Regions from separate parts of the Massilia violaceinigra genome, predicted to be linked through region 1. Evidence: predicted binding sites of a transcription regulator. Region 1 holds the regulator's gene; each other region holds the start of a gene.
What was found. The regulator sigma-54, encoded in region 1, starts transcription at its own class of promoters, with help from an activator protein. The targets are predictions, from matches to a motif close to TGGCANGNAANCTGCTTT.
Positions count from the first base shown of each region.

Region 2: prpB (methylisocitrate lyase) is a predicted target of sigma-54. The motif match lies at 1,251-1,268, and genes of this name have one in related genera.
Region 3: CR152_RS11135 (pilin) is a predicted target of sigma-54. The motif match lies at 1,189-1,206, and genes of this name have one in related genera.

Region 1 is NZ_CP024608.1:1,052,589-1,055,866, forward strand. Features, by position in the region: gene lptA (lipopolysaccharide transport periplasmic protein LptA) at 1-133, shown strand, start outside; gene lptB (LPS export ABC transporter ATP-binding protein) at 133-888, shown strand; gene CR152_RS04855 (RNA polymerase factor sigma-54) at 891-2,366, shown strand; gene CR152_RS04860 (hypothetical protein) at 2,389-3,278, opposite strand, start outside.
Region 2 is NZ_CP024608.1:7,232,340-7,235,617, reverse strand. Features, by position in the region: gene prpR (propionate catabolism operon regulatory protein PrpR) at 1-1,086, opposite strand, end outside; gene prpB (methylisocitrate lyase) at 1,315-2,199, shown strand; gene prpC (bifunctional 2-methylcitrate synthase/citrate synthase) at 2,231-3,278, shown strand, end outside.
Region 3 is NZ_CP024608.1:2,455,320-2,458,597, forward strand. Features, by position in the region: gene CR152_RS11130 (pilin) at 1-391, shown strand, start outside; gene CR152_RS11135 (pilin) at 1,261-1,686, shown strand; gene istB (IS21-like element helper ATPase IstB) at 2,268-3,053, opposite strand; partial or broken gene istA (IS21 family transposase) at 3,050-3,278, opposite strand, start outside.

The DNA of each region.
Region 1 (3,278 bases):
CGCCAGCGGCACCAACAAGCCGGGCCAGGGCCAGGGCACGATGGTCATCGCACCGCGCAAGCCGCGCGCGGCACCGGCCACGCCGGCACCGGCGCCAGCGCCGGCCACCACGCCACCGGCGGGAACCCAATGATGGAACCGAAGAATTGCGGCAGCACGCTGATCGTGCGCGGGCTGCAGAAAAGCTATGGCAAGCGCCTGGTCGTGCGCGACGTGTCGCTGCAGGTCGACTGCGGCGAAGTGGTCGGCCTGCTCGGCCCCAACGGCGCTGGCAAGACCACCTCGTTCTACATGATCGTCGGCCTGGTGCCGTCGGATGCGGGTACGATCGATATCAGCGGGGTCGATATTTCGAGCCTGCCGATCCACCGCCGCGCCGCGCTCGGCCTGTCGTACCTGCCGCAGGAAGCGTCGGTGTTCCGCAAGCTGACGGTGGAAGAAAACATCCGCGCCGTGCTGGAACTGCAAAAGGTCGATGGCAAGTCGCTGACCAAGGCCCAGATCAACGAACGCCTGGACACGCTGCTGGCCGACCTGCAGATTGAAAAACTGCGCGAGAACCAGGCCATGTCGCTGTCGGGCGGCGAGCGGCGCCGGGTCGAGATCGCGCGCGCGCTGGCGACCAACCCGCGCTTCGTGCTGCTCGACGAACCGTTCGCCGGGGTCGATCCGATTGCCGTCATCGAGATCCAGCGCATCGTGCGCTTCCTCAAGCAGCGCGGCATCGGGGTTTTGATCACCGACCATAACGTGCGCGAAACGCTTGGTATTTGCGACCGCGCCTACATCATCAACCAGGGTGCGGTGCTCGCCTCCGGTCGACCCGACGACATCATCGCCGATGAATCCGTGCGCCGGGTCTACCTGGGCGAACACTTCCGGATGTAGGCATGAAACAGTCCCTTCAACTACGCACCTCCCAGCACCTCGCCCTCACGCCCCAGCTGCAGCAGTCGATCCGGCTGCTGCAGTTGTCGACCCTGGAACTGCATCAGGAACTGGAGCAGCTGTTAAGCGACAACCCGCTGCTCGAACGGCTCGACGACCCGCTCGATCATTCGGTGCGCCTGCTGGGCGATGGCGCCATCAGCAGCACCTCGACACCGACCGAAGCGGCGCCCGAGCCGGGAGCGCAGGATGCGCCGGCGCCGGCCGAAGGGGAAGGCTTCGAAGGCGGCGACGCGGACAGCCCGGCCAGTAGCAGCGACAACGATGGCGAATGGGGCGACCTCGGTCGCGCCAAGACATCCGACGACGAGGATTCGCGCCCGCAGCTCGAAGCCTCGGCCACCACCTTGCGCGAGCACCTGATGGAGCAGATGCGCGTGACCGTGCTGGAGGCGCGCGACCGCGCGCTGGTCGAACTGATCGTCGACGCCATCGACGACAACGGCTACCTGACCGAATCGCTGGAAGAAATCCAAGAGCGCATGCCGCCCGAGCTGGAGATCGAAATTGAAGAATTGCGCACCGCGCTGGCGCTGCTGCAAAGTTTCGATCCGATTGGCGTGGGCGCGCGCAATGCGTCCGAATGCCTGGCGCTGCAGATCCGGCGTATGCCGGGCGTGGCGCTGGTGACGCGCCGCATGGCGCTGACGATTGTCGAAAACCACCTGACCTGGTTCGCGCAGCGTGAATTCAACAAGCTGAAAAAGGCGCTCGACTGCGACGATGAAGACTTGCGCGAGGCGCAGACCGTGATCCGCCAGTGCAATCCGCACCCGGGCGCGGAGTTCGCGTCGGACGTGTCGGACTACGTGGTGCCGGACGTGATCGTGCGCAAGGCGAAAAACGGCTGGTCGGTGATGCTCAATAACGATGTCATGCCGCGCCTGCGCGTGAACAGCATGTACGCCGCGCTGCTCAAGCAGGGCAAGGGCGAAGGGCAGATGGGCGCGCAGCTGCAGGAAGCGAAGTGGCTGATCAAGAACATGCGCCAGCGCTTCGATACCATCTTGCGGGTGGCCGAAGCCATCGTCGAACGCCAGCGCAATTTCTTCTCGCACGGCGCGGTGGCGATGCGCCCGCTGGTGCTGCGTGAAATCGCCGACACGCTCGGCCTGCACGAGAGTACGATTTCGCGCGTGACCACGCAAAAGTACATGATGACGCCGCACGGCATGTTCGAGCTCAAATATTTTTTCGGCAGCCACGTGGCTACCGAAGCGGGCGGCGAAGCGTCATCGACGGCGATCCGCGCGCTGATCGTGCAGCTGACCAGCGCCGAAGATCCCAAGAGTCCTCTGTCGGACAGCAAGATCGCCGACATGCTGGGCGAGCAGGGCATGGTGATCGCGCGCCGCACGGTCGCCAAGTACCGCGAAGCGCTCAAGATTCCGCCGGTCGCCCTGCGCAAGTGTCTCTAGCCTGCCCGGAACTGCGCGGCGCCTAGAAAAATTCCGGGTGCTCGCGCAGCAGCACCTGCTCGTACTGGTTCACCGCCTTGAACTGTTCCAGCCCCGGCGCCATGCGCCGGCCAGCGTCCCAGCTGCGCCAGGCGCGCGCCATGTCGTAGCTCAGGAACAGCGCATCACCCATATCCTTGTAGGCCCCGGCCAGCGCCGGATTGGCGCGCAACACGCTGGCGTACAGCGGTAGCGCGGCGCGTACGTCGCCCAGCTTGGCGCGCCAATTTGCTTCAAACAGCGCCAGCATGTGCTGCTTGTGTGTGGTGAGCTTGCGCAGTTCCTGCAGCTTGGCGAGCGCCGCCTCCATCTCCGCCTTCCCCTTGGGCCGTATCGCCGCCGCGAACGCGCGCACTTGCGGATCGGCGTTGAGCAGCACCTTCTGCTCCGAGGTCGGCATTTTCATCTGTTCGCCGCTGACAAACGCCAATTCGGACATGCCGAGCATGGCGTCGAAGGCACGCTTGTCGGCGAACGCTTGCGCGATCTCGGTCTCGAAGGCTTGCCTGGCTGCCGCCGTCGGCGGCGCCGCATTCGCCTGCGCCTTGTCGAGCAGCTGATCGAGTTCGTCAGCCGCTGCCGCGCGCGGCTTGTACGGCTTGAGGTCGTAGCTGGCGGGGGCGCTTTGCCTGAGCGCGCTGACCGTGTAAGTGCGCGTCTGGCTGTGGCCGACCTGCTTGTGGTGCATCACGAAGCCGGCCGGCACGCGCTTTTCGCTGGCCAGGCGCGCCAGCACCAGCGGATGGCCGCCGAAACGGTAGCGCATCATGCGCTCGAACTTGGCCGCGTCGCCGGCGCCGATGCTGGTGCCGCCGGCCGGAATGCGCGCCAGCGGATTGCCGTCGACCGCCAGCACGGTGGCGCCGGCCTCGG
Region 2 (3,278 bases), 6.2 Mb from region 1:
TACATTGATCGCAACCGGGCGCGTGCCGCCGACCCGCACCACCTCGCGCTCTTCGAGCACACGCAGCAGGCGCGTTTGCAGCGGCAGCGGCATTTCGCCGATCTCGTCGAGGAACAGCGTGCCGCGGTTGGCTGCTTCGAACAAGCCCGCGTGGCCGCCGCGGCGCGCGCCGGTGAACGCACCTTCCTCGTGTCCGAACAGTTCCGATTCCAGCAGCGACTCGGCCACCGCGCCGCAGTTGATGGCCACGAACGGCCGGTTTGCACCCAGGCTGCGCGGGCTTTCGCGGTGAATCGCCTGCGCCACCAGCTCCTTGCCGGTGCCGGTTTCGCCCTGGATCAGCACCGTGGCGGGCGAGCGCGCATACAGGACCACCGCCTGGCGTACGGTCTCCATCGCTTGCGATTCGCCACGCAAATCGTTCAGGCCATGCCGGGTACGCAAGGTGTCGGCGACCACCGGACGCCGGCCGCTGTTCGATTCGAGCTGGGTCAGGCGCGCCAGTTCGAGCGCATCGTCGAAGGCCTGGCGGATCGACGCGGCCGAATACACGAATACGCCGGTCAGTCCCGCTTCCTCGGCCAGGTCGGTGATCAGGCCCGCGCCGACGATCGCCTCGATCCCGGCCGCTTTCAGGTCGTTGATCTGGGCGCGCGCGTCTTCTTCGGTGACGTAGGTGCGCTGCGCGATGGAAAAGCCGAACGTGCCGGCGAATTCGGCCAGTTCGGGCAGCTGCTGCTGGTAGGTGATGACGCCGATACGCGCCGATACGCGGCGCGCGCGCGCCAGCGCCTGCATCATGTCGAAACCGCTGGCCTTGGCGATCACCACCGGCACCGACACGCGGCCTTTCAGGTAAGCCGCGTTCGAGCCGGCCGCGATCACCACGTCGCAGCGTTCGTTGGCCATGCGCTCGCGGATATGGCGGGCGGCGTCGTCGAAGCCAAGGTTGACGGGCTCGATCGCCGCCAGGTGGTCGTATTCGAGCGTGATGTCGCGAAAAAGGTCGGACAGGCGCGACACGGAAACGGTCCAGATGACCGGCTTGTCGTGGGCCTCGCCAGCAGTGCGGGAAGAATAGGACATGTTTCAATTGTACCGTATTCGTGTTTCGATGTTTCACGATGAAACACGCGTGAAACATGCTTGTCTAGCACTATTTCCGATAGGCTCGTTTTGATTTATCGCAAGCTATTGAATGTAAAGCCGTTTCCGGCATTCCCTCTCTGTTCATGGGCCTTCAGCATCGGTGGCACGCTGCTTGCAATGCTGTCAGGGTTGTCTGTTTAACGCATCATCCCCAGGAGAAACGTAATGAGAGAATCACGAGGCGCGATGTTCCGCCGCGCAGTCCAGGAAGAGTCCCCATTGCAGGTCGTCGGCACCATCACCGCCTACACCGCGCGCATGGCCGAACAAACCGGCTACAAGGCCGTGTACCTGTCCGGTGGCGGCGTGGCCGCCAACTCCCTCGGCATGCCGGACCTCGGCATCAGCACCATGGACGACGTGATTACCGATGCCCAGCGCATCACCGACACCTGCGGCCTGCCGCTGATGGTCGACATCGACACCGGCTGGGGCGGCGCCTTCAACATCGCGCGCACGATCCGTCACATGATCCGCGCCGACGTGGCTGCGGTGCACATGGAAGACCAGGTTTCGGCCAAGCGCTGCGGCCACCGCCCGGGCAAGGAGATCGTCAGCAAGGCAGAAATGGTCGACCGCATCAAGGCCGCCGTGGACGCCCGCCATGACGAAAGCTTCGTCATCATGGCGCGCACCGATTCGCTCGCCGTCGAAGGCTTGAACGCCGCCATCGACCGCGCCTGCGCTTATGTTGAAGCGGGCGCCGACATGATCTTCCCGGAAGCGATCACCAAACTGGAGATGTACAGCCAGGTGCGCGACGCGGTCAAGGTGCCGATCCTCGCCAACCTGACCGAATTCGGCGCGACGCCCCTGTTCACGCTCGACGAACTGCGCTCGGCCAAGGTCGATATCGCCCTGTACTGCTGCGGCGCCTACCGCGCCATGAACGCGGCGGCCCTGAATTTCTACAAGACGCTGCGCGCCGAAGGCACCCAGAAAAACGTCGTCGCGACCATGCAAAGCCGCATGGAGCTGTACGACTACCTTGGCTACCACGAGTACGAGCAAAAGCTCGACTCGCTGTTCGCCCAGGGTAAAGAAAAGTAATCACACTACACAGAAGAATCGCGGAGTTCACATGACTGACATCACCACGCCGGCCGAAGCCGTTCCATTCAAGCCGAAAAAATCGGTCGCGCTGTCCGGCGTCACCGCCGGTAACACTGCACTGTGCTCGGTCGGCAAGACCGGCAACGACCTGCACTACCGCGGCTACGACATCCTCGACGTCGCCGACAGCTGCGAGTTCGAAGAAATCGCCTACCTGCTGGTGCACGGCAAACTGCCGAACGACGGCGAACTGCGTGGCTACAAGGCGCACCTGAAATCGATGCGCGGCCTGCCGCAGGCGGTCAAGAGCGCGCTCGAAGCGCTGCCGGCATCGAGCCATCCGATGGACGTGATGCGCACCGGCGTGTCCACCCTCGGCTGCGTACTGCCAGAAAAAGACGACCATAATGTGCCCGGCGCGCGCTCGATCGCCGACCGCCTGATGGCGTCTTTCGGCTCGATGCTGCTGTACTGGTACCACTTCAGCCACAACGGCCGCCGCATCGAAACCGAAACCGACGACGACTCGATCGGTGGCCACTTCCTGCACCTGCTGCACGGCGTCAAGCCGCCAGAGGCCTGGGTCAAGGCGATGCACACCTCGCTGATCCTGTATGCGGAGCACGAGTTCAATGCTTCGACCTTCACCGCGCGCGTGATCGCCGGCACCGGTTCCGACATCCACTCGGCCATCACCGGCGCGATCGGCGCGCTGCGCGGTCCGAAGCACGGCGGCGCCAACGAAGTCGCGCTCGATATCCAGAAGCGCTACGAGAACCCGGACGAAGCCGAAGCCGACATCCGCAACCGCGTCGCCAACAAGGAAGTCGTGATCGGCTTCGGCCACCCGGTCTACACCGTGTCCGACCCGCGCAATAAAGTGATCAAGGAAGTGGCGCGTTCGCTGTCCGAAAGCGCCGGTTCGACCAAGATGTTCGACATCGCCGAGCGGCTGGAAACCGTCATGTGGGAAGTCAAGAAGATGTTCCCGAACCTGGACTGGTTCTCCGCCGTGTCGTACCACATGATGGGCGTGCCGACCGCGATGTTTACGCCGCTGTTCGTGATTTCGCGCA
Region 3 (3,278 bases), 1.4 Mb from region 1:
CGGTTTTACCCTGATCGAACTGATGATCGTTGTTGCAATTATCGGTATCTTGGCTGCTGTTGCACTGCCAGCGTACCAAGACTATGTTGCCAAGTCGCAAGTTGCCGCTTCCCTGGCTGAAATCACCCCAGGTAAAGTCCAAGTAGAAACCAAACTGGCTGAAGGCACTGCTGTTGCCGCTCCTACCGACATCGGCATCGCCGCCGTCACCAAGCGTTGCTCCGCAGTCGCCGCAGCGGTTGCTGTGACCGGCGCTGGTAGCATCGAGTGCACGATGATCGGCAATTCCGACGTTACGGGCAAAACCATCAAGTGGGCCCGCGTTGCTACCGGCGCATGGGCATGCACCTCGAGCGCTGATCCGAAATTCGTACCAAAAGAATGCAAATAATCAAGTTTCATATTGGTTAGCATAAAATGCCTCTGGCGGCTTCCGCCAGGGGCATTGCAGCAGTACTGTGAACGACCAGACGTACTAAACGACATCGCCGGGCCGCTTCAACTGTCCGAAAGCGCGTCAACAAACCTCTGCAATTTCAGCCTGTACCTGCTTCGCGATCGAGCGTATCACAGGTAATTTGATATATGCCTCACGTGCCTCCCACATCTTCCATAAGTGCAGCGATGTCGGTGTCCTTAGTCCGCAGTGCCAGATTTACGTCCGCACCCGTTTGCGTGGTCTGGTTGCTGGATAAAGCGCTCGACCATTCCACAATTCATGCTTGACCGCCAATGACATCATGGACGCGGATCGCAGCTTGTTGCTCAGTTCTTCGGCGACGATGCCATGCTGCCGCTATCAGATGCTGGCTCGCAGCTCGTTGGATTTTTAAGCGAGCTTTGAGCGCCGCGCCAACAGATCGGCATGCAGCTATTGCAAGTGGGGGGGGGCGGGACTACTGACGCGGTTTGATTTTATTGGCCTGCCTGCGGAAAATAACTTAACTCGCCAATACCTTACCCGCTCAGCGCAATCAGTTGCACCGTTCGCGGTCGTGTCTCGCTGGATGCCGATCTCCCGACGACATGGAGACGAGGGAGCGCCACCGCGCATCGCCGTGCATCAAAAGATGTCAAACGACAAAAAATGGCACTCCAAATTGGCAAAATTTGTCAATATTGTAATTCGAAGTGCCACTATTTCGCCCAAATTCTTCAGTTTTGCGCCAAAACCCGTCGTGATCGACGTGGCACAGCATTTGCTTATACTTAAGTACGGATCAGCAGTTCCGAAAAATTTCCCAACTAGGAGTAGTAAAAATGAAATCCATGAAAATGATGAAAAAAGCGCAAGCCGGTTTTACCCTGATCGAACTGATGATCGTTGTTGCAATTATCGGTATCTTGGCTGCTGTTGCACTGCCAGCGTACCAGGACTATGTTGCCAAATCGCAAGTTGCTGCTTCCCTGGCTGAAATCACCCCAGGTAAAGTACAAGTAGAAACCAAACTGGCTGAAGGCACTGCTGTTGCCGCTCCTACCGACGTCGGTATCGCCGCCGTCACCAAACGTTGCTCCGCAATTGCCGCAGCGGTTGCTGTGACCGGCGCTGGTAGCATCGAGTGCACGATGATCGGCAATTCCGACGTTACGGGCAAGACCATCAAGTGGGCCCGCGTTGCTACCGGCGCATGGGCATGCACCTCGAGCGCTGACCCGAAATTCGTACCAAAAGAATGCAAATAATCTAGTTTTTATTGGTTAGCATGATGTGCCCCTGGCGTAGTTTGCCGGGGGCATTTTACAAGCAGCAATACGCTGATCGACTCAGCGTACGAAACAACGTCTCCCAGGCCGCTTCGAGTTTCCGAAGACGCGCTGAACAAGCCCTCTGCAATTCCAGCGTATTGCCCTGCACAATTGAACCTATCCCAGCGAGCGTGAACGCGCGTCACCTGCCTCCCAGGGTTCCGTTACCCTAAAAGTATAACGATGTCGGCAACTACGGTCAGTAGTGCCTGATTTGCGTCCGCGCCAAGACTTGCGTCGGCCGTATTACGCCTGTGTAAAACGCTCGACCATATTCCTAAGTCCATGTTGGTTTGCCAGCGCGACGGGGAATGCCGATTCACAGCTTGCTGCTCAGTTCCTCGGCTGCGATGCCATGCCTGCCACTGCACATCCGGGCTCGCAGGTTGTTGGATTCTCAACGCGCCCAAGCGAATCCACGCCAAACAGCATGCTGCCTTAGCGCATTCGGAGCTGGTTGGCGTCAACTATCTTGGCCGGTCGGCGTCAATTATCTTGGCCGGTGAAGCGAGTTGTTGTTAATCCGTCTTTTCCTTCAATTTCTTGCCAGCGGTAGTGTTGGCGGTCGCTGCTGTTCGCCGGCGATAGCTCTCCACATTGAGCTCGAAGATGGTCGAGTGGTGCACGAGTCGGTCCACTGCCGCCAACGTCATGGTGGGCTCCGGAAACACCTGTTCCCAGCCCGAGAATGGCTGGTTGGCGGTCAATGCCAAACTCTTCCGCTCATACCGCGCAGCGATCAACTCGAACAGCACCGATGTCTCTGCCTGGTCGCGCCGGACATAGCTCAGGTCATCAAGGATGAGCAGGTCGAAGCGGTCAAGCCTGGCGATTTCCGCAGGCAAGCGCATCTCCTGACGAGCCACCTGCAGTCGCTGAACCAGATCGCTGGTGCGCGTAAAGTGCACGCGGTAACCGCGGTCGATCAGGCCATAGCCGATGGCGCACACGAGGTGGCTCTTGCCCACGCCTGGTGGCCCGAACAGCAGCAAATTGGATCCCTGATCGATCCAGCCATCGCCCTCGATCAAGGCCGTCACATGGGCCTTCGAAACGGAAGGTACCGTAGTGAAGTCAAAGCTCGACAGCAGCTTGCCCGGCAACAGTTGCGACTCGAGCCGATGCCGCTCAAGACGCCGCGTTTCACGTTCCGCAAGCTCATGCTCCATCACGGCGGCGAGGTAGCGCTCGGCGGGCCAACCCTCTTTGTTGGACTGCGCCGCCAGGTCGGCCCACAGGCGCTTGACGGTAGGTAAGCGCAGCTCGTTGAGGATCAATGGCAGACGCGCTGCGATAGCGCTCATGCGGCCTCCAGCAAGCAGTCGTAACTGGCCAGCGACGGCAGCATCACCGTGACGCTTGGACACTGTGCTTGTCGCGGGGCCATCTCCTGCCTGAGCTCCTCAAGATCCGGCATCTCGCCGCTAACGAGCAGCACTGCCAGGCGCTGCGCCAACGCCGCCTCGCAGCCCTCATTGCCCGCCAAGTCCAGCAGGCCAACCATGAGCCGGCAAGCCTGCGCCTCCGGC